Regions from separate parts of the Variovorax sp. GW821-FHT09D07 genome, predicted to be linked through region 1. Evidence: riboswitches for the same ligand, from Rfam matches in the RefSeq annotation. Region 1 holds a riboswitch; the other holds the start of a gene.
The links. Region 1 has a riboswitch for S-adenosylhomocysteine ahead of ahcY (adenosylhomocysteinase). Riboswitches for the same ligand answer to the same signal wherever they lie in the genome.

Region 1 (15,634 bases):
GGACTTCATCGTGCAGACCGACGGCCAACCCTGAAAAGATGCAGACACCGCCACGCCGCTCCCCCCTTCTTCCTGCGACCGCGCTGGTCGCCCTGTTCCTGGCCGCCTGCTCCTCGCCGGGCACGCGCGTGGTGCTGTTGCCCCAGGCCGACGGCACGCCCTCCGCCGTGGTGGTGCGCGCCAAGGACGGCGAAGAAGTGCTCTCCAAGCCCTACCAGCGCGCCACGGCCGCAGTGGGCGCGAGCGGTGCGCCGGTGGTCGACCAGGCCGACGCGGCCAAGGTCCAGGCCGAAAACAAGCCCCTGTTCGACATGCGCCCGCCGCTTCCGCAGCGCTACACGGTGTTCTTCGAAGTGGGCACCACCACGCTGACGGCGGCGTCGCAGCAGATCATGACCGAGGCATTGACCGCCGCGCTGGCCCGCAGCGGCGGCGACATCGTGGTGACCGGCCACACCGACACCAAGGGTGCCGGCGAGCAGAACGACCAGCTGTCGCGCCGCCGCGCGCAGGAAGTGGTGCAGCTGTTCGTGGAGCGCCAGTTCCCGGCGAACCGCATCGAGGCCGTGGGCCGTGGCGAACGCGACCTGGCCGTGCCAACCGCCGACGAGGTGGACGAGCCGCGCAACCGGCGCGTGACCATCGAGGTCCGCTGACCCCGCCGCGCTGCCCCCATTGAAAAAGGCCCCGAGGGGCCTTTTTTTCTTGCGATCAGCTCAGGGTCACCCGCGCGAACTTGCGCTTGCCGACCTGCACCACGTAGCTGCCCGCGGGCAGCTTCAGGCCCTTGTCGGACACCACGACCGAATCGATGCGCACGCCGCCGCCGTCGATCAGGCGGTTGCCCTCGCCCGACGACGACGCCAGGTTGGCCTGCTTGAGCAGCTGGCCAATGCCCAGCGGGGCGCCGCCGAGCGCCACCTCGGGAATCTCGTCGGGCACGCCGCCCTTGCTGCGGTTGATGAAGTCCTGCTCCGCCGCATCGGCCGCCGCCGCGCTGTGGAAGCGCGCAGTGATTTCCTTGGCCAGCGCCACCTTGGCGTCCTTCGGGTTGCGGCCGGCCGCGATCTCGGCCTTCAGCGCCTCGATCTGCGCCACCGACTGGAAGCTCAGCAGCGTGTACCAGCGCCACATCAGCGTGTCGGAGATCGACAGCACCTTGGCGAACATGCTGTTGGCGTCTTCGCTGATGCCGATGTAGTTGCCCTTGCTCTTGGACATCTTCTCGACGCCGTCGAGCCCTTCGAGCAGCGGCATAGTAAGTATGCACTGCGGCTCCTGACCGTATTCCTGCTGGAGATGGCGCCCGACGAGCAGGTTGAACTTCTGGTCGGTGCCGCCCAGCTCGAGGTCGCTTTCGAGCGCCACCGAGTCGTAGCCCTGCATCAGCGGGTACAGGAACTCGTGCACCGAGATCGACTGGCCGGCCTTGAAGCGCTTGTTGAAGTCGTCGCGCTCCATCATGCGCGCCACCGTGTACTTGGCCGCCAGCTGGATCATGCCGCGCGCGCCCAACGGGTCGCTCCACTCCGAGTTGTAGCGGATCTCGGTCTTCGATTCGTCCAGCACCAGCTTGGCCTGGGCGAAGTAGGTCTCGGCGTTGGCGCGGATCTGCTCGGCCGTGAGCGGCGGGCGGGTGCTGTTGCGGCCCGAGGGGTCGCCGATCAGGGAAGTGAAGTCGCCGATCAGGAAGATCACGCGGTGCCCCAGGTCCTGGAGCTGGCGCATCTTGTTGAGCACCACCGTGTGTCCGATATGAATATCCGGTGCGGTCGGGTCCAGGCCCAGCTTGATGCGCAGCGGCTTGCCGCTGGCTTCCGCCTTCTGGAGCTTCTTGACCCACTCGTCCTGCGGCAGCAGCTCGTCAGCGCCTCGGAGGGATATTTCGAGGGCTTGTCTTACACCATCGGAGAGGCTGGTGGATGTAACAGATTCGGCGTTCATGGGCTTTTTTGGCGGTTTTTCCGGTGGCCGAAGCTATACTCAGCCCGACTTTTCAAGCGCCGGATTCTAAGCGGCGCTTTTTTTCCGCACCGTCTCCTGCCGCCCTGAACGCACTGGGCCTTGCAGCACGGACCTGCAGAACCTGAGTTGGAATCCACAGTTTGATCAACGGCATTCTCGCCGCCGAGGAGCTTCTCGCTTCCCGCGTGGCCTACACATTCCGGACGTACCCCAAGCAGATCACCGCAGCGATCGCTGCGATGCTGCTCAGCGCCGGCACCCTTGCGGTCGCCTCGCTCGGTCCCGACGCGTCCGACCTCCCCATCCAGCAAGTGCTCGAAGCCACCGCGCCGGTGTCTTTCGCCGACCAGTCGGCGTCGCTCGAGAACTTCAGCTTCACGCTGTTCCGCACCGACGTCTCGCGCTCCAGCGACACGGCCGAGGCGCTGATGAAGCGCCTGGGCATTTCCGACCCCGCCGCCACCGCCTTCGTGCGTGGCAACGCCGAGGCGCGCATGGCGCTGTTCGCGCGCGTGGGCCGCACCGTGACGGCCGAAGCCACACAGGAAAACCAGCTGCAAAAGCTCAGCGCCCGCTGGATTCCCGACGCCGACGGCGGCTTCAAGCGTTTCGTCGTCGAGCGCACGCCCACCGGTTTTGTCGCCCGCACCGAGCGCGACATGCTGACGCCGGGCACGCGCCTGGCCAGCGGCACCATCCGCAGCTCGCTGTTCGCCGCCACCGACGACTCGCGCATTCCCGACGCCGTGGCGAGCCAGCTGGCCGACATCTTCGCGGGCGACGTCGACGTGCGCTCGCTGCGCAAGGGCGACCGCTTCGCCGTGGTCTACGAGACCTTCGAAGCCGACGGCCAGGCGCTGCGCAGCGGCCGCGTGCTCTCGGCCGAGTTCGAGAACAACGGCAAGGTCCACCAGGCCGTCTGGTTCCAGCCCCCGGGCGCGGGCCAGAAGGGCAGCTACTACCGCCCGAACGGCGACAGCCTGCGCAAGGCCTACTTGGCCTCGCCGGTGGAGTTCTCGCGCGTGTCCAGCGGTTTCGCGATGCGCATGCACCCGATTTTGAACAGCTGGCGTCAGCACAACGGCATCGACTACGCGGCGCCCACGGGCACCGCGGTGCGCACGGTCGGTGATGGCACGGTCGATTTCGCCGGCACGCAAAGCGGCTACGGCAACATCGTCATCATCAACCACCGCAACAACCAGCAGACCGCCTACGCCCACCTGAGCCGCATCAACGTGAAGGCCGGCGAGAGCGTGAGCCAGGGCCAGACCATCGGCGCCGTCGGCTCCACCGGCTGGGCCACCGGCCCGCACCTGCACTTCGAATACCGCGTCGGCGGGGCCTACCAGGACCCGACCACGATCGCGCAAGAAGGCGGCGCCCCGATCACCGCGGCCCTGCGTCCGGCCTTCGAACGCATCGCCGTGGGCGCCCGCACCGAGCTGGCCGCCGCCTTCTCGGTGATCCAGGCCAGCGCCGACTGAGCCTCGCGCCCCAAGGCATGGCCGCCGCACCGCAGCCGCCGCAGCAACGCTTCATCGGCCTGATGTCGGGCACCTCGCTCGACGGGGTCGACGGTGTCATCGCCGATTTCTCCGACGACGGCCACCTCGCGGTGATCGGCCACGCCAGCGCCGACTTTCCCGCCCCGCTGCGCGCCGAGCTGCTGGCGCTCAACACCCCCGGCGACAACGAACTGCACCGCGCGGCCCTGGCCGGCAACGGCCTGGCACGGGTGTATGCCGACGTGGTCGCGCAGCTGCTTGCCAACACCGACACCGCCCCGCAAGCCGTCACCGCCATCGGCGCCCACGGCCAGACCGTGCGCCACCGGCCGCTCGAGTTCGACGGCACGGGCTACACGCTGCAGGTCAACAACCCCTCGCTGCTGGCCGAGCTGAGCGGCATCGACGTGGTCGCCGACTTCCGCAGCCGCGACCTCGCGGCCGGCGGCCAGGGCGCCCCGCTGGTGCCGGCCTTCCACCAGGCGCTGTTCGCCCGGCCCGACGCGCCCGTTGCCGTGCTGAACCTCGGCGGCATCTCCAACCTGAGCCTGCTGCCCGCCACGAGCGCGCCGGCGGGCACCGCGCCCCTGCTGGGCTTCGATTGCGGCCCCGCCAACGCGCTGATGGACCACTGGTGCCAGCGCCACCTCGGCCAGCCCTTCGACCGGGGCGGCCACTGGGCGGCCAGCGGGCGCGTGCTGCCCGAGCTGCTCGCCCGGCTACAGGCCGAGCCGTACTTCGCCAAGGCGCCGCCGAAGAGCACGGGGCGCGATTTATTCCATCCGGACTGGCTGGCCGGCCACCTGGTCACGGCCACCTGGGCGCCTGTCGATGTGCAGGCCACGCTGGCCGAACTGACCGCCGGCACCTGCGCGGCAGCACTGCGAAGCTATCAAAAAGAGAGCGCCTTGCTGATCGTCTGCGGCGGCGGTGCGCTCAACGACCACCTCATGGCCCGCCTGCGCGCCCTGCTGCCCGGCGTGCAGGTGCAGGCATCGTCGGAACACGGCCTGCCGCCCCAGCAGGTCGAGGCAGCCGCCTTCGCGTGGCTGGCCCGGCGCACCGTCCGGCGCGAACCCGGCAACCTCGCGAGCGTGACCGGCGCGCGCGGGGCGCGGGTGCTCGGCGCGATCTACCCCACCTGAATTGCGTCAGCCCTGGCCGGAGACCTCCGGCTGCGCAGGCTGCGCCGCCCGCACTTCTGCGGGCAAATGCCAGAAGATCAGCGCCGAAGCCACCGTGATGAGCCCCATGGTCGCAAACGTGGCCTGAAACGCATCGAGCGTCTGCACCGCCGTCGTGGTACCGAAAACGCCGTTGTAGCCCGCCAGCACCGCGCCGGCGGCGGCCACGCCCAGGCTCATCGCCAGCATCTGCACCATCGACAGCAGGCTGTTGCCGCTGCTGGCCATGCTGCCGTCGAGGTCCTTCAGGGTGATCGTGTTCATGGCCGTGAACTGCAGCGAGTTGACCGCGCCGAACACCAGCAGCTGCAGCAGGTGCAGCGCCACCGGCTGCCCCGGCGCCGTGAGGCCGAAGCTGGCCATGGTGCAGCCGACCAGCACCGTGTTGGCGACCAGCACGCGGCGGTAGCCGTGGCGCGTGATCAGCGGCGTGGCAAAGCGCTTCATGGCCATGCCGGCCAGCGCGACCGGCAGCATCATCAGCCCGGCGCGCACCGGCGAATAGCCCATCGACACCTGCAGCAGCAGCGGCACCAGGAACGGCATGCAGCTGCTGCCCAGTCGCGAGAACAGGTTGCCCAGCAGGCCGATGCTCAGCGTCGGAATGCCGAACAGCGCGGGCGAGAACAGCGGTTCGGGTGTGCGCGCCGCGCGCAGCCAGTAGGCGACCACGGCGGCGAAACCGAAGATCAGCACGGCCATCACCCCGCCCTGGCGCAGCCCGAGCCCTGACACGCCATCGACCGCCAGCGAGATCGCCACCATGCCGAAGGCCAGCAGCGCGTAGCCCACGCCGTCGAAGCGCTTCTGGAGCGCGCCGCGCAGGTCCGGCATGTAGCGCAGCGTGGCGATGCAGCCCGCCAGCCCCACCGGCACGTTGATCAGGAAGATCCAGTGCCAGGAGGCGTACTGCACCAGCCAGCCACCCAGCGTGGGCCCCAGCAGCGGCCCGATGAGCCCCGGAATGGCCACGAAGCTCATCGCCTGCAGGAACTCGCCGCGCGGCACCGTGCGCAGCAGCGCCAGGCGCCCCACAGGCAGCAGCAGCGCCCCGCCCAGACCCTGCACCACCCGCGCCGCCACGAGCTGTCCCAGCCCCTGCGAGAGCGCGCACAGCACCGAGCCGGCCGCGAACAGCACGATGGCGCAGAAGAAGACGCGCCGCGTGCCGAAGCGGTCGGCGATCCAGCCCGAGGCCGGGATCAGCATCGCCATCGTGAGGGCGTAGGCCACCACCACCGACTGCATGCGCAGCGGGCTCTCGCCCAGGCTGGCGGCCATCGCGGGCAGCGCCGTGTTGATGATGGTGGCGTCCAGCGTCTGCATGAAGAAGCCCACGGCCACGAGCCACAGCAGGCTCTTGCGGGCGGGATCGACGGAAACGGCGGTGTCGGGGCTCATCGGGAAGGCGTGGACTCAGCAGGAAAACGACAGGCAGCAAAAAGCCGCCCGGAGGCGGCTTTTTCGAGGGGGCTGGTCAGCAGCATCCAGGCATCAGGCCGAGAAGCTGGAACCGCAGCCGCAGGTGCTGGTGGCGTTCGGGTTCTTGATGACGAACTGGGCGCCCTGCAGGTCTTCCTTGTAGTCGATCTCGGCGCCGAGCAGGTACTGGTAGCTCATGGCGTCGATCAGCAGCGACACACCGTTCTTGGTCATGGTGGTGTCGTCTTCGTTGGTGATCTCGTCGAAGGTGAAACCGTACTGGAAGCCCGAGCACCCGCCACCCTGCACGAACACGCGCAGCTTCAGGTCGGGATTGCCCTCTTCGGCGATCAGGTCGGCGACCTTGGCGGCCGCGCTGTCGGTGAAGACGATCGGCTCGGGCATCTGGGTCTGGATGTTTTCGGCAACAGCGCTCATGGGGTGAAACTCCTTGGGGGGCCGCTTGGGCGGCCAATGGGACGGATGCTACTGCAATGCCGCATTTTCGGCAGGCCGACTGTGGCGAGCACCCATCGCAAGTGGGGTCGGGCGCCGCATCCACCAGGGGCACCTGGGGGACGCGGCCACGAAAAAGCCGCCCGAGGGCGGCTTCTTGTCTCGCAACGAGCAGGGATCAGCGCTTGCTGAACTGCTTGCGGCGACGGGCGGAGTGCAGACCGACCTTCTTACGCTCGACTTCACGTGCGTCACGCGTCACGAAGCCGGCTTGGCTCAGGACGGGCTTCAGCGAAGCGTCGTAGTCGATCAGGGCACGGGTGATGCCGTGGCGCGTGGCGCCGGCTTGACCCGATTCGCCGCCGCCGTTCACGTTGACCATCACGTCGAAAGCTTCGAGGTTGTTGGTCAGCGCCAGGGGCTGCTTGGCGATCATGATCGAGGTTTCACGGCCGAAGAACGCTTGGATGTCCTTGCCGTTGACCGTGATCTTGCCGGTGCCTTTTTTCAGAAACACGCGGGCGACGCTGGATTTGCGACGGCCGGTGCCATTGTTCCATTCACCAATCATTCTCAAGGCTCCTTACAGTTCCAGCACTTTGGGCTGTTGGGCGGTATGCGGGTGCTCAGCACCACCGTACACCTTGAGTTTCTTGATCATCGCGTAACCAAGCGGGCCCTTGGGCAGCATGCCCTTGACAGCCTTTTCCAGGGCGCGGCCCGGGAACTTGTTCTGCATGTCGCGGAAGTTCGTCGCCGTGATACCGCCCGGGTAGCCCGAGTGACGGTAGTACACCTTGTCGATCGACTTGGCGCCGGTGACGCGCAGTTGCGCGGCGTTGATGATGACGATGTAGTCACCGGTATCGACGTGAGGCGTGTAAATGGCCTTGTGTTTGCCGCGCAAACGGAGAGCAACTTCGCTGGCTACTCGTCCGAGGACCTTGTCGGTCGCGTCAATCACAAACCACTCGTGCGTCACGTCAGCGGGCTTGGCGCTGAACGTTTTGGTCATGAGTTTTTCTCTTGAAAGAGGGTTTGGTGAGCCCTTTTCCACGGTCGGCGTTCCTCTGATGGGAATCTCTTAGGTGGGTTTTCACGCCTTCCGCCCAATGAAAGGACAGCTGGCATGCCTTCGCCGCGGGGCTACAAAAACGCTGCGAAGCCCGCGATTATATGAAGAAATGGCCAAACGGCCAATTTTCGGGCTTCCGGGGGCCTCAGCGCTGGATGCGGACCAGCTCCAGGCTCTCGTTGGCCCCCGAGGAGACCCCGCGCTGGTATTCGCCCTCGAAACGGACGACCCGGCCCAGCTCGGGGCTGTACCAGGCGGCGCCCCGAAAGCGCGTGCTGGCGCCGGTCAGCGGCAAGCTGGTGGTGCTGGAGGCGAAGATCCAGCCCTCGTAGCCGATGCGCATCACGTTCAGCTCCACCCCGTCCACGCGCATCGCGTGCTCGCCGCCCACCGAGGCGGTGAGTTCATGCCGCAGCCGGTCGCCGGTGGTCGTCACGTAGTCGAGCTGCCAGCGCATGCCGGGCTGGATGTCGTCCTTGCGCAATGCCCAGCCGCCCGGCGGCGACGCGGTGTCGAACAGGCCGCCGGCCGGCGACGTGATGGAGACCACCTGCCCGTTGGTCTTCTCGATCCGGCTGCCGGCATTGAACGACACCTCGTCGCCGCTGACCCGGTCCACCCGGTAGATCACCGGCGCCCGGTTGCCCGTCAGCCGGTCCGTGCGCACGTACTCGAGCGCGTCGCCGGCGCGCAGCGGCTCGGTCAGCGGGATGCCCGCCCCACCGGCGTCGGCCACCCGTCGGGCGGCAGCGCCCGCAGGCTCCCGGGCCCGCGCCGCCAGCTGCGCCTGGGCGCGGGCCGGCAGTTCCGCCAGGAACTCGGCCGGCATCGCGAAATTCAGGTTGCCGCCGTCGCGGGCGGCGAAGGTGGTGATGCCCAGAAGGCGGCCGTCGCTGTCGAACAGCCCGCCGCCGCTCGACCCGGGCGCGATCGCCGCCGTGGTCTGCAGCAGCCGCGCCTCCCCGTCGCCGCCGCGCAGGCCCGACAACAGGCCTTCGCTGAGCGTGTTTTCCAACCCGCGCGGGTTGCCGATGGCGTACACGCGCTGCCCCACCCGCGCGGTGCCAGCAGGCGCCAGCGCCACCGGCGGCGCCGTGAAGTTGGCGACCTTGATCTGGCACAGGTCGCGCCCCGGGTCCGGGTATTCGAGCGTGGCGCCGTAGGTGACGTTGTCGCGCTTGACCACGAAATTGCTGGCCTTGGCGAGCACGTGGCAGTTGGTGACGAGGCGGCCGGGCGCGATCACCACGGCGCTGCCGGCGCGCAGCGGGCGCTCCTGCGCGTCGAAGGTGCGCACGGCCCAGACGCTGCCGGTCAGCTTGGCGAACAGGGCGTCAGGCTCCAGCGCGGCGGCGGGGCCGGCAGCCAGCAGGGCGCCCGCGGCGCACAGCCACGGCGCGGCGTTCTTCCAGATCGGCTTCACGGCTTGGCGGGCAGCAGGCCGCGCAGGTCGTCCATCGAGACGCGGGCGTCGGGCGCGGCGGACGGCGCTGCAGGCGCGGGGCGCACCGGAGCGGCCGGTGCGACCGCCACGGGAGGAGAAGGAGGAGGCGGAGACGCCACCACGGCCGGCGCGGGCGCAAGCACAGGCGCCGCAGCCGTCTTCGGCGCCGGCGCTGCCGCCATCTCGGTCGTACCGATCTTCATGCCAGTCGTCGCCTCGTCGCCGGTCTGCGCGCTGCGGTCGAAACTGCGCACCTCGCCGAAGATCAGCTGGATCCAGCTCGGGTAGTTGAAGCCCGCGCCGGTGCCGGTGTCGATCGCCACGCCGACCAGGCCGCCGATCATCACGTTGCCGACCAGGCCCACGTTGACACGCGAAATCGCCTGGCCGCGGGCCGGCGGCAGGCCGGACTGGGTGCATTCGATGTTCAGGTTCTCGCCCGAGCGCCGCACGGGCAGGGTCAGGCCGGAGCGCACCACCGCATCATTGCGGTCGTTGGAGACCCGGCAGCGGGCGCCGTCGACCACCTTGCCCTCGGGCGACAGGGTCTCGACCTTCACGTTCTGCGTGGTGCCGTGGGTCACGGAAGCGCAGCCCGTCAAAATAGACAAAACACCCGCGCCGACGCACAGGCCCCAAAATCGCCATCCGGCTCCTCGCATTGCTGCCCCTCGTTGTGTTTTGTAAATCAATGTAGCGCCGCGCGAGTCTAGCGCTCCCCTTTCCACTTTTTCAGGCCTCATTCCATGTTCAGTTACCGCCACGCGTTCCATGCCGGCAACCACGCCGACGTGCTCAAGCACACGGTCCTGATTGCCACCCTCGACCACCTGCTTGAAAAAGACGCCGCGCTGACCGTCGTCGACACCCACGCCGGCGCCGGCCTGTACCGGCTCGACGGCGACTACGCCGGCACCAGCGGCGAAGCGGCCGACGGCGTGCTGCGCTTCTTCCCCGCGCCGACAAAAGCGGCCGAAACGCCCGCGCCAGCCACGAAAACGGCTGGCAAGAAAGCGGCAGCCCCCGCCGAGGAAAAGCCGGTTGCCGAAGCCATCGCCCGCTACCTGAGCGTGATCCACGACTTCAACCCCAAGGGCGGCGCCCGCGTCTACCCTGGCTCGCCGTTCATCGTGCAGCACCTGCTGCGCGACCACGACAAGCTCAAGCTGTTCGAGCTGCACCCGACCGATTCGCGCACGCTTGGCGCCAACATCGCGCAGCTCGAAGCCGGCCGGCAGATCGCCGTGTTGACCGAAGACGGCTTCGGCAGCGCCACCAAGTTCCTGCCGCCGCCTTCGCGCCGCGCACTGGTGCTGATGGACCCGAGCTACGAAATGAAGACCGACTACGGCCGTGTGCTCGACTTCGCGGCCGAGGCGCTCAAGCGTTTCGCCACGGGCACGTATGCCGTCTGGTACCCGATCATTCCGCGCCCCGAGGCGCACGACCTGCCGCGCCGCCTGAAGACGATGGCGACCAAGGCCGGCAAGCCGTGGCTGCACGCCACGCTGACGGTCAAGTCGAGCAAGATCACGAAGGACGCCGCCTCGGGCGAAACGCAGCGCCCGGGCCTGCCGGCCAGCGGCATGTTCCTGATCAACCCGCCCTACACGCTGAAGGCGCAACTGGCCGAGGCGCTGCCCCAGCTGGCCGAGCGGCTGGCCCAGGACCGCAACGCCGCCTACTCGCTCGAGAGCGGCGGCTGAGGCCGGCCGCTCAGCGGCGCTTGCGCGGCGGCACGATCACCCGCTTGCGCGCAGGGGCCGGTGCACGCACGCGCGAGGTCGGCGCCTCCGGCACGACCTGCAGCTCGCCCCCCGCCACGGCCTCGCCGCCGCAGCGCATGCCCTCGCGGTCGATGACCGACAGCGCCACCTGCTTGATGCCCATGCTCGTGAGACCGATGCGGTCGGCCGCGGCGCGGCTCAGGTCGATGATGCGGCCCGGCGTGAAGGGCCCGCGGTCGTTGACGCGCACCAGCACCTCGCTGCCGTTGACCAGGCTGCGCACGCACACGCGGGTGTTGAAGGGCAGCGTCTTGTGGGCCGCCGTCATGGCGCCCATGTCGAAGCGCTCGCCGTTGGCGGTCTTGCGCTGGTGGAACTGGATGCCGTACCACGACGCGCCACCACGCTCGAAGATCTCGCGCGGCTCATCGCCGGGCACGCCATCGTCCAGCGACTCGCCGGTGCCGGACACCGCGAGGTCGTAGCGCACCGACGGCACGGCCGAGCGCGGGGCGGCGCCGGGCGGCACGGCCAGGCCGCGTCCCAGCGGCTGCAGCCGCTTGCCGGACGCCGCCGGCGCGGCGGCGGTGTCCGCGTCTTTCTCCTGCGTGGCAGGCGGCATGGTGCACCCTGCGAGCACGCAGGAGACCGCGACGGCGACCGCGCGCAGCCCTCTCAATCCAGGCGCTCCAGGATCGCCAGCGTGGCCGCCGACTGGTTCATCGTGTAGAAGTGGATCGCGGGTGCACCGCCTTCTTGCAGGCGCGCGCACAGGTCGGTCACCACGTCCAGGCCGAAGGCCTTGATGGAGGCCGTGTCGTCGCCGAAGCCCTGCAGCCGCAGGCGGATCCAGCGCGGAATCTCGGCGCCGCAGGCGTCCGAGAAACGCATGAGCTGCGTCGAGCTCGTGATGGGCATGATGCCCGGCACGATCGGCGTGTCGAGCCCCAGCTTGCGCGCGTCGTCGACGAAGCGGAAGTAGGCCTCGGGGCTGAAGAAATACTGCGTGATAGCCGAGTCGGCCCCCGCCTTCATCTTGGTGGCGAAGGCTTGCAGGTCGGCTTCGGGCGAGCGCGCCTGCGGATGCACTTCGGGGTAGCAGGCCACCTCGATGTGGAAGTCGCGGCCGGTCTCCTCGCGGATGAAGGCGACGAGGTCGCTCGCGTACTGGAACTCGCCACCGATGCCGTAGCCGCTGGGCAGGTCGCCGCGCAGCGCCACCAGGCGCTTCACGCCCATGGCCTTCAGCTCGGCCAGCTGCTCGCGCACGGTGGCGCGCGTGGCGCCGATGCACGAGAAGTGGCTGGCGGCGTCCACGCCTTCGGCCAGGATCTCCTGCACCGCACCGAAGGTGCCCTGGTGCGTGGAGCCGCCCGCGCCGTAGGTGACGGAGCAGAACTGCGGCTTGCGCGCATACAGCTGCTGGCGCACGGCGCGCAGCTTGACCGCGCCTTCGGGCGTCTTGGTCGGGAAGAATTCAAAACTCAGCGGAAGGCGCACCTGCGTCTCCTTAGGAACCGTCGCCCGCCTTGGCAGCAGCACGAACGGCGTGAATGAAAAACTCGCGGTTGCCGTCGCCCCCGGCGATCGGGCTGTCGAACCAGCGCAGCACCTTCAGCTCGAGCGCCGCGCAGGCGTCGTGCAGGCGCTTCTCGACCACAGCGTACATCGCCTCGTCGCGCACGATGCCGCCCTTGCCGACCTGGCCGGGCTGCAGCTCGAACTGCGGCTTGACCAGCATCAGCAACTGGCCGTCGTCGGCCAGGAACTGCACCACGGCCGGCAGCACCAGCGTGAGCGAGATGAACGACAGGTCGCCGACGATGAGATCGAAGCGCGGCTCGGCCGGGGCGTCGACGACTTCGAGCGCCTCGCCAGCTTCTGCGTCTTCTTCATCGTCCACCTGCAGGTCAGCCGGCGACAGCGCCCGCGCATTGACGCCTTCGATGGCGACCACGCGTTCGTCCTCGCGCATGCGCGCATGCAACTGCCCGTGGCCGACGTCGACGCCCACCACCTTGGCAGCGCCATGCTGCAACAGGCAGTCGGTGAAGCCGCCGGTCGACTGGCCGACGTCCAGGCAGAGCTTGCCGGTCGGGTCCACGCCGCTGGTCTTCAGCGCGCCTTCGAGCTTGAGGCCGCCGCGCGACACGTAGCGCGCCTCGGCGGCGTCGGCGAGCTCGAGCTCGGCCGACTCGGGCACTTCGTCCTTGTTCTTGGCGACGTTGCGCCACGCGTCGCCCGTGCCCGCGTCACGCCAGCGCATGCCGCCGGCGATGAGCCGGACCGCTTGCGAACGTGACGCGGCCAGGCCGCGCTCCACCAACAGTTGATCGGCGCGCACGCGGATCAGTAGCGGTAGGTGTCCGGCTTGTAAGGGCCGTTCTTGTCCACGCCGATGTAGGCGGCCTGGGAGTCGGTCAGCTCGGTGAGCATGGCGCCGACCTTCTTCAGGTGCAGGCGCGCGACCTTCTCGTCCAGGTGCTTGGGCAGCACGTAGACCTTGCCGGCCTGGTAGGCGTCGGGCTTGGTGAACAGCTCGATCTGGGCGATGGTCTGGTTGGCGAACGACGACGACATCACGAAGCTCGGGTGGCCCGTGCCGCAGCCCAGGTTCACGAGGCGGCCCTTGGCCAGCAGGATGATCTTCTTGCCGTTCGGGAAGGTGATGTGGTCCACCTGCGGCTTGATCTCTTCCCACTCGTACTTCTCGATCGACGCGACGTCGATCTCGTTGTCGAAGTGGCCGATGTTGCAGACGATGGCCTGGTCCTTCATGGCGGCCATGTGCTCGTGGCGGATCACGTCGCGGTTGCCGGTGGTGGTCACGAAGATGTCGGCCTTGTCGGCGGCGTACTCCATGGTCACGACCTTGTAGCCTTCCATCGCGGCTTGCAGGGCGTTGATCGGGTCGATTTCGGTGACCCACACCTGGGCGCTCAGGGCGCGCAGGGCCTGGGCCGAGCCCTTGCCCACGTCGCCGTAGCCGGCCACGCAAGCCACCTTGCCGGCGATCATCACGTCGGTCGCGCGCTTGATGCCGTCCACCAGCGATTCGCGGCAGCCGTACAGGTTGTCGAACTTGCTCTTGGTGACCGAGTCGTTCACGTTGATGGCGCGGAACAGCAGCGTGCCCTTGGCGCTCATCTCGTTCAGGCGGTGCACGCCGGTGGTGGTCTCTTCGGTCACGCCGATGATTTCAGCGGACTTGCGGGTGTACCAGGTGTCGTCCACGGCCAGCTTGGCCTTGATGGCGGCGTACAGAATGCGTTCTTCTTCGCTGGTCGGGTTGGCGAGCACGCCCAGGTCTTTTTCAGCGCGCTGGCCCAGGTGCATGAGCAGCGTGGCGTCGCCGCCGTCGTCCAGGATCATGTTCGGGCCTTCGCCCTTCGAGCCCTTGGGACCGAAGTCGAAGATGGCGTGGGTGTAGTCCCAGTAGTCCTTCAGCGACTCGCCCTTGATGGCGAACACCGGCGTGCCGGCGGCGGCGATGGCGGCGGCGGCGTGGTCCTGCGTCGAGAAGATGTTGCACGAGGCCCAGCGCACTTCGGCGCCCAGGGCTTGCAGCGTCTCGATGAGCACGGCCGTCTGGATGGTCATGTGCAGCGAGCCCGTGATGCGCGCGCCCTTCAGGGCCTGGCCCTTCGAGAACTCTTCACGGATGGCCATCAGGCCGGGCATCTCGGTTTCGGCGATCTTGATTTCCTTGCGGCCCCAGGCGGCAAGGGACAGGTCGGCAATCGCCTGGTCGGCGGTCGAGACGGGGGTGGGCTTGAGTACAGCGCTCATGTGAACTCCAAAACTGGTTTGAAAGATGCCACTGCGTACGGGGAAGAAAGACTCACCGCGAGAACAGCGGGTGAGCGTGGTTGCGATGTGGTCCGAGCCTCACGCCTGACGGCGCTGCAACGCTCCTCGGAGCGCCGGATTGTAGTCGCGGCCGCCCGGCCCGCCAATCGACCGGGGCATCCCACATCACGGAAAGCGCGGGCGACCGCCAGGCCGGGCCGGGCGGCGCAGGCCACCCCGGGAAACTCCGCAGGCAAATCCGCGCTTGGAGCGCCCTGAGCCGCGCCGGCCCGGCGTATCGTGGCGGCGGGCCCCGGCCGCCCGGCCGCTGCCTGCATCCACCCGTTCGATTGTTTTCATCACCCGACACAGGAGATTCCGCACCATGGCCACTGCCAAGAAAGCCGCCGCGAAAAAAACCACCGCCAGCAGCGCCGGCGCGAAGCAGGCGGCGCCGTCCGCCGCGGACATGCTCGATCCGATGAAGAACCTCAAGGGCATGGCCGAGCGCCTGCAGAACCTGAACCTCACCGGCGGCGCCGGCAAGCTGCTCGACAGCGGCCGCAAGGACCTGCAGGCGCTGATGCAGGCCAACGAGAAGTCCTACCAGGGCCTGCAGACCGTGGTGCAGCGACAGACCGAGATGATCAAGACGGCCATCGCCGAATGGCAGACCGCCGCCAAGGCGATGCCGGGCAAGGACCCGAAGGAAAACCTCGCCAAGCTCGACGAGCTGGGCCGCCAGTCGTTCCAGCGCGCCGTCGACGACATCAAGGAGCTGGCCACCCTGGCCGCCAAGTCGCAGGCCGATGCCTTCGACGTGGTGCGCCAGCGCATCCAGGCCAACGTGGACGAGGTCACGAAGCTGCTGCAGCGCAAGTAACAAGAAGCAAAGAAAGGCCCGCATGACCGCCGTCGCGCCCCGCACCGAACGGCGCACCCGCGCCAACGGCATCGAACTGGCCTGGGACAGCTTCGGCGACCCCGAGGCGCCGCCGCTGTTGCTGGTCATGGGCCTCGGCGCCCAGATGGTCGCCTGGGACGACGCGTTCTGCGCCGCCCTG
Region 2 (15,634 bases), on a different contig from region 1:
CACGGCGGCGGCGTGGGCATGGGCTACTCGCAGCACTCGGGCGTGGTGATCGTGTGCGACGGCACCGACGCCGCGGCCAAGCGCATCGGGCGCGTGCTCTTCAACGACCCGGCCACCGGCGTGATGCGCCATGCCGACGCGGGCTACGACATCGCGGTCGCCACGGCGAAGAAGCAGGGCTTGAAGCTGCCGATGATCAAGTAAGGCCGGCAGGCGCCGCAGGTGAAGTAAAAAAGCGGGTCACCGACACCCCGAAAAAGAAGGAGACCCGACGATGACCCTCGATGCTTCCGACCTGCAGCGCCGCGTGCGCGAACGCGTGGACGACGCGCTGGTGGCGCAGTTCCAGCGCGACGGCGCGGTCTGCATCCGCCAGCTGCTCACGGCCGACGAACTCGCGCTGCTGCAGGGCGGCATCGAGGCGAACCTGGCGGCGCCCAGCCCGCGCGCCAAGGTCGCGAGCCGGCCCGACGACCCGGGCCGCTTCTTCGAGGACTTCTGCAACTGGCAGGAGATCGACGCCTTCGGCCGCTTCATCCGGCAGGCGCCGCTGGCGCAACTCGCGCAGCGGCTCATGGGCTCCGACACCGTGCGCCTGTACCACGACCACCTGCTCGTGAAGGAGCCCGGCACGCGCCAGCGCACGCCGTGGCACCAGGACCAGCCCTACTACAACATCGAGGGCATGCAGAACGTCAGCATGTGGATTCCGGTCGATCCGGTGTCGCGTGCCGCCACGCTCGAGTTCGTGGCCGGCTCCCACAAGGGGCCGTGGCTCATGCCGCGCACCTTCATGGACAACCACGCCAAGTGGTTCCCCGAAGGCAGCCTCGACGACCTGCCCGACATCGAGGGCGCGCGCGAGCGCTTCCCCATCGTCGGCTGGGACATCGAGCCGGGCGACTTCGTCTGCTTCCACATGCTCACGCTGCATGCGGCCGCCGGCGTCGAGGGGCCGAACCGGCGCCGCGTGTTCTCGGTGCGCTTCCTGGGCGACGACATCCGCCACGCCCCGCGCAGCTGGAAGACCTCGCCCGATTTCCCAGGCCTGGCCGAGCGCCTGCCGGCCGGCGCGCCGATGGACGATCCGCTCTTTCCGCTGCTGGTGCGCTGAGCCTCGGTAAGACGAAGGTAGAAAGAAAAAACGCGCTCATTCCCATCGAGTGGGAATTCGGGCTTGGTCGTGAGAACGGCGAGCAAGATACTGCACGCCGCATCCACTTTCGACCGCCCAGCGATTGCCCCCGATGACGACCCCCCTTGACGCTCCCGCCCACAACGACCGCGCGCTGTTCGTGCTGTCGGTGCTGGCGCAAAGCAAGGCGGCGATGACGGCGGCCGAGCTGGTGCAGGCCACCGGCCTGTCGCAGAGCACGCTGTACCGCCAGGTCGCCACCTTGCGCCGCTGGGGCTTCGTGATGGAGTCCGAGGGCCGCTACTCGCCGGGGCCCGTCAGCGTGCAGCTGGCCAGCGGTTTCGACGGCAACTCCGACCTCGTGATGGCCGCGCGCGCCGACATGCGCGTGCTGGCGCAGCAGAGCCACGAGAGCGTGGCGCTCGTCACCCTGGTGAACGAGCGCGTCGTGTGCCTGGAGATGATCGACAGCGAACAGTCGCTGCGCTGCTCCTTCGACCGCGGCCGCAGCGTGCCCGCGCGCGACGGCGCCAGCGCCAAGTGCCTGCTGGCCCATGCGCCCGACGACGCGCGCGACCTGCTGCTCGACGGGCTCGACGAAGGCCCCGAACGCCGTGCCGAGCGCGCCGCCGAACTCGACGCCATCCGCGCCGCCGGCCATGCCGTGACCCACGGCGAGGTCGATGCCGGCGTGTGGGGCGCGAGCGCGCCGGTGCTGGCCGCGGGCCGGCGCCTGCGCGGGGCGATCACGCTCATGGCGCCGCTCACGCGCGTCGAAGGCATGGAAGCTGCATTGGTCCACATGACCGTCGTCACGGCGGCCCGCATCTCGCGCGCACTGCAGTAGTCGCCGCTTTTCTTTTTCTTTCTCCCTCCCTCACCTCCACGAAAGCCCTCCCCATGAACACCCGTCGCACCCTCGTCGCCGCCGCCCTGTCCGGCCTCGCCTTCTTCGGTTTCGCTGGCGCCGCGCAAGCCCAGGGCGAGCCGCTGCGCGTGGCCACCGACGCCACCTTCCCGCCGATGGAGTTCGTGGAAAACGGCAAGCGCACCGGCTTCGACGTGGAGCTGGTCGAGGCCATTGGCAAGACGCTGGGCCGCAAGATCGAGTGGATCGACATCGACTTCAAGGGCCTCGTGCCGGGCCTCATTTCGAAGCGCTTCGACATGGCCGTGTCGGGCATCTACATCACCGACGAGCGCAAGAAGGTCGTCGACTTCACCGTGCCGTACTACGCCGGCGGCCTCGTGGTCATGGTGAAGGACAACAACACGACCATCAAGAAGCCGGCCGACATCAACGGCAAGAAGGTCAGCGTGCAGGTGGGCACCAAGTCCGTGTCGTACACGAAGGAGAAATTCCCGCAGGTGCAGCTGATGGAGGTCGAGAAGAACCAGGAGATGTTCAACCTCGTGGACATCGGCCGTGCCGACGCCGCCGTCACCGGCAAGCCCGCCGCCTTCCAGTACGTGCGCACGCGCGGCGGCCTGAAGGTGCTCGACGAGCAGATCACGACCGAGGAATACGGCATGGCCATCCGCAAGGACACGCCCGAGCTCACCAAGGCCGTGAACGGCGCGATCGAGAAGCTCAAGGCCGACGGCACCTACGCGGCCATCGTCAAGAAGTGGTTCAGCGCCACCGCCAAGTAAGCGCGCCATGGACTTCGATTTCTCGCCCGTCTGGCAGGGCTGGCCCGACCTGCTGCGCGGCGCGCTGGTCACGGTGGAGATCACCGCCTGCGCGCTGGCCCTGGGTTGCGTGCTGGGCCTGCTGGTCGGCATCGGCCGGCTGAACCCGAAGCGGCGCTGGATCTACGGCGTGTGCACCGCCTACGTGGCGGCGATTCGCGGCACGCCGCTGCTGGTGCAGCTGTTCATCCTGTTCTTCGGCCTGCCGCACTTCGGCATCCTGCTGCCGGCCTTCGTGTGCGGCGTGCTGGGGCTCGGCGTGTATTCGGGCGCCTACGTGTCCGAAATCGTGCGCGGCGCGATCCAGTCGATCGACAAGGGCCAGACCATGGCCGCGCAATCGCTGGGCATGACGCCCGGCGTGGCCATGCGCCAGATCGTGCTGCCGCAGGCCGTGGTGCGCATGATCCCGCCGCTGGGCAACGAGTTCATCGCGCTCATCAAGAACTCGGCGCTGGTGTCGCTGCTCACGATCCACGATGTGATGCACGAAGGCCAGAAGATCATCAGCGTGTCGTACCGCTCGCTCGAGGTGTACCTGGCCATCGCGCTCGTGTACTTCATGCTCACGGGCACGATGACGCTGATCCTGCGGCATTTCGAACAGAAGCTGCGCCAGGGCGGATTGATGCGATGAGCGTGCAGCGTTTTTCGCGCGCGACCCTGCGTGCCACGCCCTGGAAGAACGGCGGCGGCACCACGCAGGAAATCGCCAGCTGGCCGCCAGGCGCGGGGCTCGACAGCTTCGGCTGGCGCGTGAGCATCGCCACCATCGCGTCGCCCGGCCCGTTCTCGGTGTTCCCGGGCATCGACCGCCAGATCATGCTGCTCGAAGGCGACGGCGTGCGCCTCTTCACGCACGACGGCCGCGTGTCGCACCGGCTCGACGTGCCGCACCAGCCCTTCGCCTTTTCGGGCGACGACCCGATCGACTGCACGCTGCTCGGCGGCGCCTCGAACGACTTCAACGTGATGGCGCGCAGCGGTCAGTGGCGCGCCGACGTGCAGGTGCTGGAACGCGCCGCCGACATCGCGCCCGCGCCGCACGGCGTGCTGCTGGCGTTGCGCGGTGAGTGGCGCTTGAATGACGGCGAGGCCCTGGGCGACGGCGACGGCCTGTGCTGGACCGACGCCGCGCAGGCATGGCAGGCCGCACCGGCGAGCGACGGCGCGCGGCTGGTGGCCGTGCGCTTCGTGCCGGCCTGAGCGGCCCAAGCAAAGAACAGGAGATGACGATGACACCCCCCAGCGAATTCCCCTCGGCCGACGGCCTGTGGACCGGCCTGCGCCTGGCGCCCGGTGCGGCGCCCGGCGTCACCTTGGCGCCCGACGCCGAAGCCGCCCTTGTGGTCGCGCAGGGCACGGTCCGCTGGGTCGGCGCGCGCGCCGACCTGCCCGCCGAATTCGCGGGGCTCGCGTCGCACGACGGCGGCGGTGCGCTCGTCACGCCCGGCCTCGTCGATTGCCACACGCACCTGGTCTACGGCGGCCAGCGCGCCAACGAGTTCGCGATGCGGCTCGCGGGCGCGACGTACGAAGAAGTGGCGAAGGCCGGTGGCGGCATCGTCTCGTCGGTGCGCGCCACGCGCGAGGCCGACGAGGACACGCTGTTCGCCCAGGCCGCCGCGCGCCTCGAGCAGCTGCTGGCCGACGGTGCCTGCGCCATCGAGATCAAGTCGGGCTACGGCCTGGCGCTCGAGCACGAGCGCAAGCAGCTGCGCGTGGCGCGGCGACTGGGCCAGGCCTACGGCGTCACCGTGCGCACCACCTTCCTCGGCGCGCACGCACTGCCGCCCGAGTACGCCGGCCGCAGCGGCGACTACATCGACCTTGTCTGCAAAGAGATGCTGCCTGCGCTCGCCGCCGAAGGGCTGGTCGATGCGGTCGACGTGTTCTGCGAGCGCATCGCCTTCTCGCTCGCGGAAACCGAGCAGGTCTTCCAAGCCGCCAAGGCGCTGGGCCTGCCCGTGAAGCTGCATGCCGAGCAGCTGTCGGACATGGGCGGCGCGGCGCTGGCCGCGCGCTACGGCGCGCTGTCGTGCGACCACATCGAGCACCTGTCGGCCGACGGCATCGCGGCCATGCGCCAGTCGGGCACCGTGGCCGTGCTGCTGCCCGGCGCCTACTACACGCTGCGCGACACGCACCTGCCGCCCATCGACGCGCTGCGCGCCGCGGGCGTGCCGATGGCCGTGTCGACCGACCACAACCCCGGCACCTCGCCGACGCTGAGCCTGCTGCTGATGGTCAACATGGCCTGCACGCTGTTCCGCCTCACCGTGCCCGAGGCGCTGGCCGGCGTCACCGTGCACGCCGCGCGCGCGCTGGGCCTGCAGGACACGCACGGCGCCATCGCGCCCGGCATGCCCGCCAACTTCGTGCTCTGGAACCTGCACGACGCCGCCGAGCTGGCCTACTGGTTCGGCCAGCAGCCGGTGCGCGCCGTGGTGCGCCAGGGACGCATCGCCATCGGAGCCACCGAATGACACACACGCTTTTCGCAGCCGATGCGCTGCTGCCCGCAGGCTGGACGAAGAACGTCCTGCTGACGTGGAACGACGCCGGCCAGCTCACGCAGGTGCAGGCCGGCGCGCAACCGCCCGCGGGTGCGCAGGTGGCGACCGGCCCGGTGATCCCGGGCATGCCCAACCTGCATTCGCACGCCTTCCAGCGCGCCTTCGCGGGGCTCACCGAGCACCGCGCCGAACAGCAGGACAGCTTCTGGAGCTGGCGCACGCTGATGTACCGCTTTGCCGCGCGCCTCGGTCCGCAGCACATGGAGGCCATCGCGACCTGGCTCTACGCCGAGATGCTCGAGGCGGGCTACACCAGCGTGTGCGAGTTCCAGTACGTGCACCACGACACCGACGGGCGTCCCTACGCCGACGACGCGGCGCTGAGCCGTGCGCTGCTGCGCGCCGCGCAGAACACGGGCATCGGCTTCACGCTGCTGCCCGTGCTCTACCAGACCAGCGGCTTCGGCGACCAGCCGCCCACCGACGGACAGCGCCGCTTCATCCGCTCGACCGAATCGATGCTGCGCCTGCTCGACGCGCTCAAGCCCGACTGCGACGCGCAGGGCGCGCGCCTGGGCCTGGCGCCGCATTCGCTGCGCGCCGTGCCGCCCGAGGCGCTGCGCGAGGCGCTCGCCGGCCTGGACGCCATCGACCGCACCGCGCCGGTCCACATCCACATCGCCGAGCAGACGAAGGAAGTGGACGACTGCGTGGAGTGGAGCGGCCTGCGCCCGGTCGAATGGCTGCTCGACCACGCGAGCGTCGATGCGCGCTGGTGCCTCGTGCACGCCACGCACATGAACGACGCCGAGTACGAATACGCGGCCCAGAGCGGCGCGGTCGCGGGCCTGTGCCCGACCACCGAGGCCAACCTGGGCGACGGCATCTTCGACTTCGCGCGCTGGCGCAACCACGGCGGCGCCTGGGGCGTGGGCTCCGACAGCCACGCCAGCGTCAACGCGGCCGAGGAACTGCTGATGCTCGAGTACAGCCAGCGCCTGGGCCGGCGCCAGCGCAACGTCGGCGCCAGCGCGGCGCAGCCGCACGTGGCCACCGCGCTCACGCTCGAAGCCGTGCAGGGCGGGGCGCAAGCTTCGGGCCGCGCGGTCGGCGGGCTGGCCGCGGGGCAGCAGGCCGACTTCGTCGTGCTCGATGCCCATCACCTCGCGCTGCAGGGCCTGTCGGCGCCCGACATGCTCTCGGCCCATGTGTTCGCGAGCCACCGCACCTCGGCCGTCGACGCGGTCTGGGTGGCGGGCCGCCCGCGCGTCACGGCCGGGCGCCACGCGCTGCATGGCGATGCCGCCGCCGCCTTCGTTGCCGCGCGCACCCAACTCCTCAAGGACTGAATTCCCATGGCCTTCACCACCACCGAACCGGCGTTCCGCTTCCGCCAGGGCACGCGCCCGCTGCTGATCTCGATGCCGCACGTCGGCACGCACGTGCCGCCCGCGCTGGCCGCGCGCTTCACCGACGAGGCGCGCCACGTGCCCGACACCGACTGGCACCTCGAGCAGCTCTACGACTTCGCCGACGCGCTCGGCGCCTCGGTGCTCGTGGCCACGCACTCGCGCTACGTGGTCGACCTGAACCGTCCGCCGGACGGCGCCAGCCTGTACCCGGGCCAGAGCGTCACCGGCCTGTGCCCGGTCGACACCTTCGACGACACGCCGGTCTATGCGAAGCCCGAAGACCACCCGTCCGACGAAGAAGTTGCCGAACGCCGCGAGGCCGTCTGGCGCCCGTACCACCAGCAGCTGCAGGCCGAGCTCGATCGCCTCACGGCCGCGCACGGCACCGTCGCGCTGTGGGACGCGCACTCGATCCGCTCCGTGCTGCCGCGCTTCTTCGAAGGCAAGCTGCCCGACCTGAACCTGGGCACCGCCGACGGCAAGAGCTGCGACCCCGCGCTGGCCGCCACGCTGCGCGGCATCGCCGAATCGGCGCCGGGCTACACCGGCGTGCTCAACGGCCGCTTCAAGGGCGGCCACATCACGCGCCAGTACGGCAACCCGGCCGGCGGCGTGCACGCGGTGCAGCTGGAGATGACCCAGTCGAGCTACATGCAGGAAGCGCTGCCCTTCGACTACCTGCCCGACGTGGCCGCGGGCGTGAAGCCGCACGTGCGCCGCATGCTGGAAGCCGTGCTGGCCTTCGTCGAAGGCGGCGCCCGGTGAGCGCCGCCATCCACGCGTTCGCGCGCCCCGAGGTGCCGCCGCTGCCGCCCTACAACGCGGGGCTGTCCTCGGACGCCGTGCGCGCGCGCTACGGCGTCAGCGAGATCGCGCGGCTGGCGAGCAACGAGAACCCGTACGGCTCCAGCCCCGCGGTGGCGCGGGCGCTGGTCGACCTGGCGGCGCGCGCGGGCACCTACCCCGACGCCAACTCCACGGCGCTGCGTGCCGCGATTGCGGAGCGCACCGGTGCGCAGCCCGGTGAGGTGGTGATCGGCAACGGCTCCGAGGACATCCTGCAGATGCTGTGCCAGGCGCTGCTGTCGCCGGGCGACCGCGTGCTTACGCAGCGCCCGGCCTTCGGCCTGCACGAGATCTACCCGCGCATGATGGGCGCGCAGGTCGAACTGCTGACGCTCACGCCGGAACTCGGCTTCGACCTGGAGGCCTGGTGCGCGGCGCTCGCGCGCGGGCCCAAGGTGGTGATGCTGGCCAACCCCTCGAACCCGGTCGGCTGCATATTCGATGCCGGCGACTTCGCGCGCCTGCTCGCGGCGGTGCCCGCGGGCACGCTGCTGGTGGTGGACGAGGCCTACTACGAATATGCGCGGCTGGCGCCCGGCTACCCCGACGTGCTCGCCCTGCTGCGCGCATGGCAGGCGGCCGGCGAAGGCCGCTCCCCCTGGATCGTGTTGCGCACCTTCTCCAAGGCCTGGGGCCTGGCCGGCCTGCGTGTGGGCTACGGCATTGCGTCCGACGCGGCGCTGGTGCAGCTGCTCGACCGCGTGCGCACGCCTTTCAACGTGAACCTGGCGGCGCAGGCCGCGGCGCTGGCGGCCTGGGGCGACGAGGCCTTCATGGCACAGGCGGTGGCGCGCACGGTGCAGCAGCGCGAGGCGCTGGCGGCGCAGCTTCGCGCCCTGGCCGGGTCGGTCTGGCCGAGCCTGCGCATCGCGCCTTCGGCGGCCAACTTCCTGTTCGTCGACCTCGGGCGGCCCAACGCGCCGGTCAACGAGGCCCTGCTGGCGCGCGGGATCATCGTCAAGCCCTGGAAGGAGCCGGGGTTCGAGACCTTCATCCGCGTGTCGGTGGGCACCGACGCGGACAACGCGCGCTTCGTGCAGGCGCTGGCGGAGATCGCGGGCGGGCAAGGCTGACGCCGGCAAGACCCGCCTGCGCGCCGGGCCAGACCGGGGTTTTTACAATCGCGGACATGACCAAGCCCCTCATCTATACCCGCGGCCAGGCGCTGCCGGGCATCCTCGCCAACCGCATTGCCATCCTCGACGGCGCGATGGGCACGATGATCCAGCGCTTCAAGCTCACCGAAGAGCAATACCGCGGCGAGCGCTTCAAGGACTTCGAGCGCGACGTGAAGGGCAACAACGAGCTGCTGTCGCTCACGCGCCCCGACGTCATCACCGACATCCACGAGGCCTACCTCGCGGCCGGCGCCGACCTCATCGAGACCAACACCTTCGGCGCCACCACCATCGCGCAGGAGGACTACAGGATGGCCCACCTGGCGCGCGAGATGAACCTCGAATCGGCCAAGCTGGCGCGCGCGGCCTGCGACAAGTACAGCACGCCCGACAAGCCGCGCTTCGTGGCCGGCGCCCTCGGCCCGACGCCCAAGACCGCGAGCATCAGCCCCGACGTGAACGACCCCGGCGCGCGCAATGTCGATTTCGAATCGCTGCGCGCGGCGTACTACGAGCAGACCGAAGCATTGGTCGAAGGCGGCGCCGACGTGATCCTGGTCGAGACCATCTTCGACACGCTCAACGCCAAGGCCGCGTTGTTCGCGGTGGACGAATATTTCGACAACAGCGGCCAGCGCCTGCCGCTGATCATCAGCGGCACGGTGACCGATGCGTCGGGGCGCATCCTCAGCGGCCAGACCGTGACCGCCTTCTGGCACAGCGTGCGCCATGCGCAGCCGCTGGCCATCGGCCTGAACTGCGCGCTGGGCGCGACGCTGATGCGCCCCTACATCCAGGAACTGGCGCGCGTGGCGGGCGACACCTACATCAGCTGCTACCCGAACGCCGGCCTGCCCAACCCGATGAGCGACACCGGCTTCGACGAGACGCCCGACGTCACCTCGCGCCTGCTGCACGAGTTCGCGGCCGAGGGGCTGGTGAACATCGTGGGCGGCTGCTGCGGCACCACGCCGGACCACATCGCGGCGATCGGTGCGGCGGTGGCGCCTGCGAAGGGGCGCCTGCTGAACAGCAACGGCTTCTACAAAGAAGCCGCCTGACGCCGGGCGCCGCGCGCGCCCTCGGCTGATTGACGGCTCCCCGCCCCACGCCTACGCTGGGGCGCACAGGAGCCTCCCATGAACGCCACATCCTTCTTGCGCCGCGCTGCCTTGGGCGCGCTCGTCCTGCTGCTGCCGCTTGCGGCGGCGGCGCAGCAGGCCTTCACGCGCGGCGCGGTCAACCTGCGCGCCGGGCCCTCGGGCGACTACCCGCTGGTGGCGCGGCTCGGGCCGGGGCAGCCGGTCGACGTGGTCGGCTGCACCAGCGGCTACGGCTGGTGCGACGTGGTGCTGCCCGACGGCGGGCGCGGCTGGGTCTGGGCCAGGAACCTCGACTACGCCTACCAGCAGCAGCGCGTGCCGCTGGCCACCTACGGCGCGGTCATCGGCGTGCCGATCGTGAGCTTCGTGATCGGCAGCTACTGGGCCGACTACTACCGCGACCGCCCCTGGTACGGCGACCGGCGCTGGTGGGGCCACCGGCCCCCGCCGCCGCCGATCGCGGGCTGGCGCCCGCCGCCGCCCGTGCACCCGGGCTGGCAGCCGCGGCCCTGGCCGGGGCCTGGCGTGCGTCCGCCCCACGGACCCGGGGTCCGTCCACCTCATGGACCTGGGGTCCGTCCACCGCACGGGCCGGGCATCCGGCCGCCCGTCGACCCGGGGTTCCGCCCGCCGCGCCCGCAGCCGGGCTTCCGGCCTGGGCCGCCGCCGGGCGTGTCGCATCCGCATCCGGGCGGGGGCCGGCCCGGTGGGGGCGGCGGGGGTGGAGGAGGGCGTCCGCACGGCGGGGGCGGTGGGCACGGCGGTGGAGGCGGGCACGGCCACGGCCACGGAAAGAATTGACCCGGCTCACACGGCCGGCGTCCCGATGCCGGCCGCCGCCTGCCGGTCGCGCGCGATCAGCGCCACGAAGCGCTGCGCGCCCAGGCCCAGCGGCCGTTCGCGCGACCACACCACGTCCACCCACAGGTCCAGCCCGTTGCTGAGGTTCTCGAACGGAATCTCGACCAGCGCGCCCGCCGCCACGTGCGGCCGCGCGAAGTTGCGCGGCAGCCAGCCCCAGCCCAGCCCGGCGGTGATCAGGCTCAGCGCGGCCAGCGCGTTGTCGGTGCGCCAGACATGCCGGGCGAACACGAAGCGCGGGTCGCTGGTGGCCAGGTCGCGCCCCGCGACCACGATCTGGCGCGTGTTCGTCAGGTGCTCCTCGCGCAGGCGCCCGCCGGCCGCCGCGCGCAGCACCGGGTGCTCGGGCGCCATCACGGCCACCATGGTGTCGCTGCCCACCTCCTGGAAGCCCTCGCGGCCGTCGAGGCTGGGGCGCTCGAACACCAGCGCCAGCTGCGCCCGGCCGCTGTGCAGCAGCGCCAGCGCGTCGGCCTGCGGCGCCGCCAGCACCTCGACCTGCAGCAGCGGGTAGTCGTCGGCCAGCGCGGCCAACGGCCCGCTCCAGGGCGCGGCCAGCAGCTCGGGCGCGATGGCCAGCGTGAGCCGGTCTTCCAGCCCCTGCGTGAGCGCCAGCGCCTGCACCTGCAACTGCCGCAGCTGGGCCGCGAGCAGCCGCGCCTGCGGTTCGAGCGAGCGCGCGGCGGACGTGGGCTGGGGCTCGCGGCCGCTGCGGTCGAACAGCGGCAGCGCCAGTTCGGCCTCGAGGTTGGCGATGGCCATGCTGACGGCCGACGGCACCTTGCGCAGCGCCCGCGCGGCGGCCGAGAAAGAGCCGTGGTCGAGCACGGCCAGGAAGACCTCGACGTTGTCGCTGGAGAAAGCCATGGCGCCCGATCTATCAATAAAACTGAAATAAGTTAACTTTTTATATCAACTAAAAGCAAATAAAGTCCCTCCATCGCAGTCAAACACACAGAGAAACAGTCATGCAGGGCCTTCAGCGTCGGATCGTTTACATCTCCCTCTACGAGGGCATCGCCATCGTGGCGGCCAGCGCCGGCCTGGCCCTGATGTCGGACGCGGGGCTCGGCCACTCGGGCCTGCTGGCCGTGGGGGCCTCGGTGATCGCGGTGATCTGGAACCTGACCTTCAACGCCCTGTTCGAGCGCTGGGAGTCGCGCCAGGCGGTGCGCGGGCGCAGCCTGAAGCGCCGCATCGCCCACGCCATCGGCTTCGAGGGCGGCCTGATCGCCTTCCTGGTGCCGATGCTGGCCTGGGGCCTGGGCGTGTCGCTCTGGCAGGCGCTGGTGATGGACCTGGGCCTGGTGGTGTTCTTCCTGGTCTACACCTTCGTCTTCAACTGGGCCTTCGACCGCGTGTTCGGCCTGCCGGCCTCGGCCATGGGCGAAGCGCAGCCTGCGTAAGCCTGCGCTTACTTAGCCGATTCACTTCGCCGGCTTGGACGCGGCGGCCGAGCGCATCGCCAGGGCCCCGCTCAGGCGCAGGCGCTCGTTCTCGTTGAAGAGCGTCTCGCGCAGCTGGGCCCGCTCGGCCTCGGGCGCGCTGGCGTAGCGGTCGAGCCGGGCGTTCCATTCCTGGGTTTCCTGGTCGAGCGTGGCCAGGCCGCGCGCCACTTCGTAGCCGTAAGCCTCGCTGCGCGCGGCAAAGCGCTCCTGGGGGCTGGCGCCACGCGCCTGCAGCGCCTCGGTCTGGCGCATCACGTCCAGATGGGCCACCGCCTCCTTGCGCACCTCGCGCTGCGCGGGCGACAGCCAGGCCTGCTCGCTTTGGGCCAGCGCCGCGGCGCGCTGCTCGGGCGTGAGGTCGGGGTTGGACAGCAACTCCATCTTCTCGGCCATGAACCGGTCCTGCCGGATCTGGTTGCCGAACAGGCCTTCGATTTCCTCGGGCGCGAAGAACTGCCGGCGCACCGCCTCGCGCGCCTCCAGGCTGCGCCGCAGAAAGGCCGGGTCGCCCGGCGCGGGTGGTTGCAAGGTGCGCAGGGCTTCCTGCATGTCGACGTAGCGCTCGAGCAGGCCCAGCGCGCGCACGCGCCAGTCTTCGCGCAGGCGCGGGGCGAGCAGGGCGGGCGCGCGGGCCATCAGCGTGGCCTTGCTGTCGGCCTGCGCTTCGGCAAGCACCTGGTCGAAGAGGGTGATGAGGTCGCTGGTGAGCAGGGCGTCGGGGGCCGATGCGGTGGACTGCGCCGGACGAGGCGCGGTGGGCACCGCGACCGCCGCCGTGGCGCGGGGCGCGGCGGCCTGCGGCGCATCGACCGCCCCGGGGCCGAGCGCCAGCCAGCCGGTCCCCGCCGCCACCAGCGCGACCGCGCCGATGGTCAAGGCCACACCGCGCATGCGCAGCGTCCTCAGAGCCCCGCGCTCTTAAGTCGCGCGGCCTGTTCCCTGAACAGCTCCGGCGGCTTCTTCTCGTAGTACGGGAACTGGCTGCCGTAGGTGTTGCCGAAGGCCTGGTTCACCTCGTCCAGGTGGTTCTGGCGGTAGTCGCCCAGGTGGGTGCCCAGGCGCGTGGTGCAGACCGCGAGCAGGCCGTCGTTGGGCTCGCCGAAGAAGAACAGGCTGCCCAGGGCCGACAGCGCCGTGTCGCTCGGGTCGAAGAGGTTGAAGCTGGTCGACACGCCCGACCACGAGTAGTAGCGCACGCCGTTGGCCACGGCCGCACCGCTCTTCACGTCGCACGACGAGCCCGGCGCGGGGCGCCCCTGCGGGAACTTGGCGTCGAAGGCCGCGCCGCCCGCCGTGGTCAGCGAGGCCAGCGCGTTCAACGGCACCTCGGGCAGCTGGCTCGGGTCCTTGCCCGAGAGAAAGCCGATCAGCCCCGTCAGCAGGCCGACGGCCTTCACTACCAGGGTCTGGCCGATGCCGCCTTCGGGCAACTTGGCCAGCAGGTCGGCCACCTTCGAGCCGCCGTTGGCACCGCCCACCGACGTGACCGAGGCCACCATGTCGGGCGCCACCGCCGCCACGTAGCGCACCGTGGGCGAGCCCTGCGAATGGCCGATGAGGTTGAACTTGAGCGTGGGGTTCTGCTCCAGCGCGCGGATGGTCTTGAGCTCCTGCAGCAGCTGCTCGCCGCGGATCTCGGAGGTGTTGGTGCCCGACACCTGCGCCACGTACACCTTGGCGCCCGCGGCGGCCAGCCTGCCGGGGATGTCGTAGAAGTAGTCGACCCCCAGCAGGTTGTCGAAGCCCAGCAGGCCGTGGACCAGCACGATCGGGTACTTCGTCTTCGCCGTGTCGGAGGTGACGCGGGCCTCGACGCGCGTGGCGCTGTCGCCGGCGGCGGCACGCGCTGGTGGCGCGTGAACCGCGAGGGCCGCGGCGGCCAGGAGGCTGCAGCTCAGGGCCACGGCGCGCATCGGGGTGGCTGCATGCTGCAACCGGACATTCCACTTCCTGGCCATCGGCGAACTCCCTTACGTTTGGTTAAAAACACGAACGTTCGTTCAGAAACGGTGGGCGCATTCTGTTGACACGTGCAGGAATGAAAACTGGGGTTTTCCCAGGGCGCAATCGAATCGACCTAAAATGCGCGACTTCCCAAGGAGCGTTGCAGCGGTTCGCCACAGAGGCGAATCGTCAGGCTTGGGGCGACAACGACGCTCGCCTGTCCGACTCTTCCGCAGGTGAGGCCATGTCCCAGATTCCCGCATCCGTTTCCGCTCCCGTCGCTCCCCCTCCCATGAAGCTGTCCGGCCTCGAGCCGGTCGCCATCGGCGAGGGCACGCTGTTCGTCAACATCGGCGAGCGCACCAACGTCACCGGCTCCAAGGCCTTCGCGCGCATGATCCTCAACGGCCAGTTCGAGGACGCCCTGGCCGTCGCGCGCCAGCAGGTGGAGAACGGCGCGCAGGTGATCGACATCAACATGGACGAGGCCATGCTCGACAGCAAGGCCGCCATGGTGCGTTTCCTGAACCTCATCGCCAGCGAGCCCGACATTGCGCGCGTGCCGGTGATGGTCGACAGCTCCAAGTGGGAGGTCATCGAGGCCGGCCTGCGCTGCATCCAGGGCAAGGGCATCGTCAACTCGATCTCCATGAAGGAGGGCGTGGACAAGTTCAAGCACGAGGCCAAGCTGGTCAAGCGCTACGGCGCCGCCGCCGTGGTCATGGCCTTCGACGAGAAGGGCCAGGCCGACACCTACGCACGCAAGATCGAGATCTGCGAGCGCGCCTACCGCGTGCTGGTCGACGAGGTGGGTTTTCCGCCCGAAGACATCATCTTCGACCCGAACATCTTCGCCATTGCCACCGGCATCGAGGAGCACGACAACTACGCGGTCGACTTCATCAACGCCGTGCGCTGGATCAAGCAGAACCTGCCCGGCGCCAAGGTGTCGGGCGGCGTGAGCAACGTGAGCTTCAGCTTCCGCGGCAACGACCCGGTGCGCGAGGCCATCCACACCGTGTTCCTGTACCACGCCATCCAGGCGGGCATGGACATGGGCATCGTCAACGCCGGCATGGTCGGCGTGTACGACGACCTCGAACCCACGCTGCGCGAGCGCGTGGAAGACGTGGTGCTCAACCGCCGCCCCGACGCCGGCGAGCGCCTGGTCGAAGTGGCCGAGACCGCCAAGAGCGGCGCCAAGGACGACAGCAAGAAGCTCGAATGGCGCGGCACGCCCGAGCACCCGGTGCACGTCAACCAGCGCCTGTCGCACGCGATGGTGCACGGCATCACCGACTTCATCGTGGAAGACACCGAAGAGGCCTACCAGCAGATCCTCGCCAAGGGCGGGCGTCCGCTGCACGTGATCGAAGGCCCGCTCATGGACGGCATGAACATCGTGGGCGACCTGTTCGGCCAGGGCAAGATGTTCCTGCCGCAGGTGGTGAAGTCGGCGCGCGTGATGAAGTCGGCCGTGGCCCACCTCATCCCGTACATCGAGGAAGAAAAGCGCCAGGACGAGGCCGCGGGCCGCGACGTGCGCACCAAGGGCAAGA

Region 2: it holds a riboswitch for S-adenosylhomocysteine, as region 1 does, so the genes downstream of both, metH (methionine synthase) here and ahcY (adenosylhomocysteinase) in region 1, are expected to answer to the same signal.

What each region holds. Positions count from the first base shown of each region.
Region 1 is NZ_JBWKOY010000006.1:70,643-86,276, reverse strand. Features, by position in the region: gene AC07OX_RS21650 (FecR family protein) at 1-34, shown strand, start outside; gene AC07OX_RS21645 (OmpA family protein) at 39-656, shown strand; gene tyrS (tyrosine--tRNA ligase) at 712-1,944, opposite strand; gene AC07OX_RS21635 (M23 family metallopeptidase) at 2,106-3,452, shown strand; gene AC07OX_RS21630 (anhydro-N-acetylmuramic acid kinase) at 3,470-4,618, shown strand; gene mdtD (multidrug transporter subunit MdtD) at 4,625-6,058, opposite strand; gene erpA (iron-sulfur cluster insertion protein ErpA) at 6,152-6,517, opposite strand; gene rpsI (30S ribosomal protein S9) at 6,714-7,106, opposite strand; gene rplM (50S ribosomal protein L13) at 7,119-7,550, opposite strand; gene AC07OX_RS21605 (S1C family serine protease) at 7,756-9,033, opposite strand; gene AC07OX_RS21600 (hypothetical protein) at 9,030-9,638, opposite strand; gene AC07OX_RS21595 (23S rRNA (adenine(2030)-N(6))-methyltransferase RlmJ) at 9,801-10,760, shown strand; gene AC07OX_RS21590 (septal ring lytic transglycosylase RlpA family protein) at 10,771-11,403, opposite strand; gene metF (methylenetetrahydrofolate reductase [NAD(P)H]) at 11,457-12,281, opposite strand; gene AC07OX_RS21580 (TlyA family RNA methyltransferase) at 12,292-13,125, opposite strand; gene ahcY (adenosylhomocysteinase) at 13,131-14,570, opposite strand; S-adenosyl-L-homocysteine riboswitch at 14,636-14,704, opposite strand; gene phaP (TIGR01841 family phasin) at 14,956-15,453, shown strand; gene AC07OX_RS21565 (alpha/beta fold hydrolase) at 15,476-15,634, shown strand, end outside.
Region 2 is NZ_JBWKOY010000007.1:28,439-44,072, forward strand. Features, by position in the region: gene hutU (urocanate hydratase) at 1-204, shown strand, start outside; gene AC07OX_RS22970 (phytanoyl-CoA dioxygenase family protein) at 275-1,114, shown strand; gene AC07OX_RS22975 (IclR family transcriptional regulator) at 1,248-1,982, shown strand; gene AC07OX_RS22980 (transporter substrate-binding domain-containing protein) at 2,036-2,788, shown strand; gene AC07OX_RS22985 (amino acid ABC transporter permease) at 2,796-3,464, shown strand; gene AC07OX_RS22990 (HutD/Ves family protein) at 3,461-4,033, shown strand; gene hutI (imidazolonepropionase) at 4,057-5,313, shown strand; gene AC07OX_RS23000 (formimidoylglutamate deiminase) at 5,310-6,692, shown strand; gene hutG (N-formylglutamate deformylase) at 6,699-7,520, shown strand; gene AC07OX_RS23010 (histidinol-phosphate transaminase) at 7,517-8,674, shown strand; gene AC07OX_RS23015 (homocysteine S-methyltransferase family protein) at 8,731-9,780, shown strand; gene AC07OX_RS23020 (SH3 domain-containing protein) at 9,859-10,623, shown strand; gene AC07OX_RS23025 (LysR family transcriptional regulator) at 10,630-11,550, opposite strand; gene AC07OX_RS23030 (PACE efflux transporter) at 11,652-12,089, shown strand; gene AC07OX_RS23035 (lipase secretion chaperone) at 12,111-13,022, opposite strand; gene AC07OX_RS23040 (esterase/lipase family protein) at 13,034-14,089, opposite strand; S-adenosyl-L-homocysteine riboswitch at 14,222-14,297, shown strand; gene metH (methionine synthase) at 14,320-15,634, shown strand, end outside.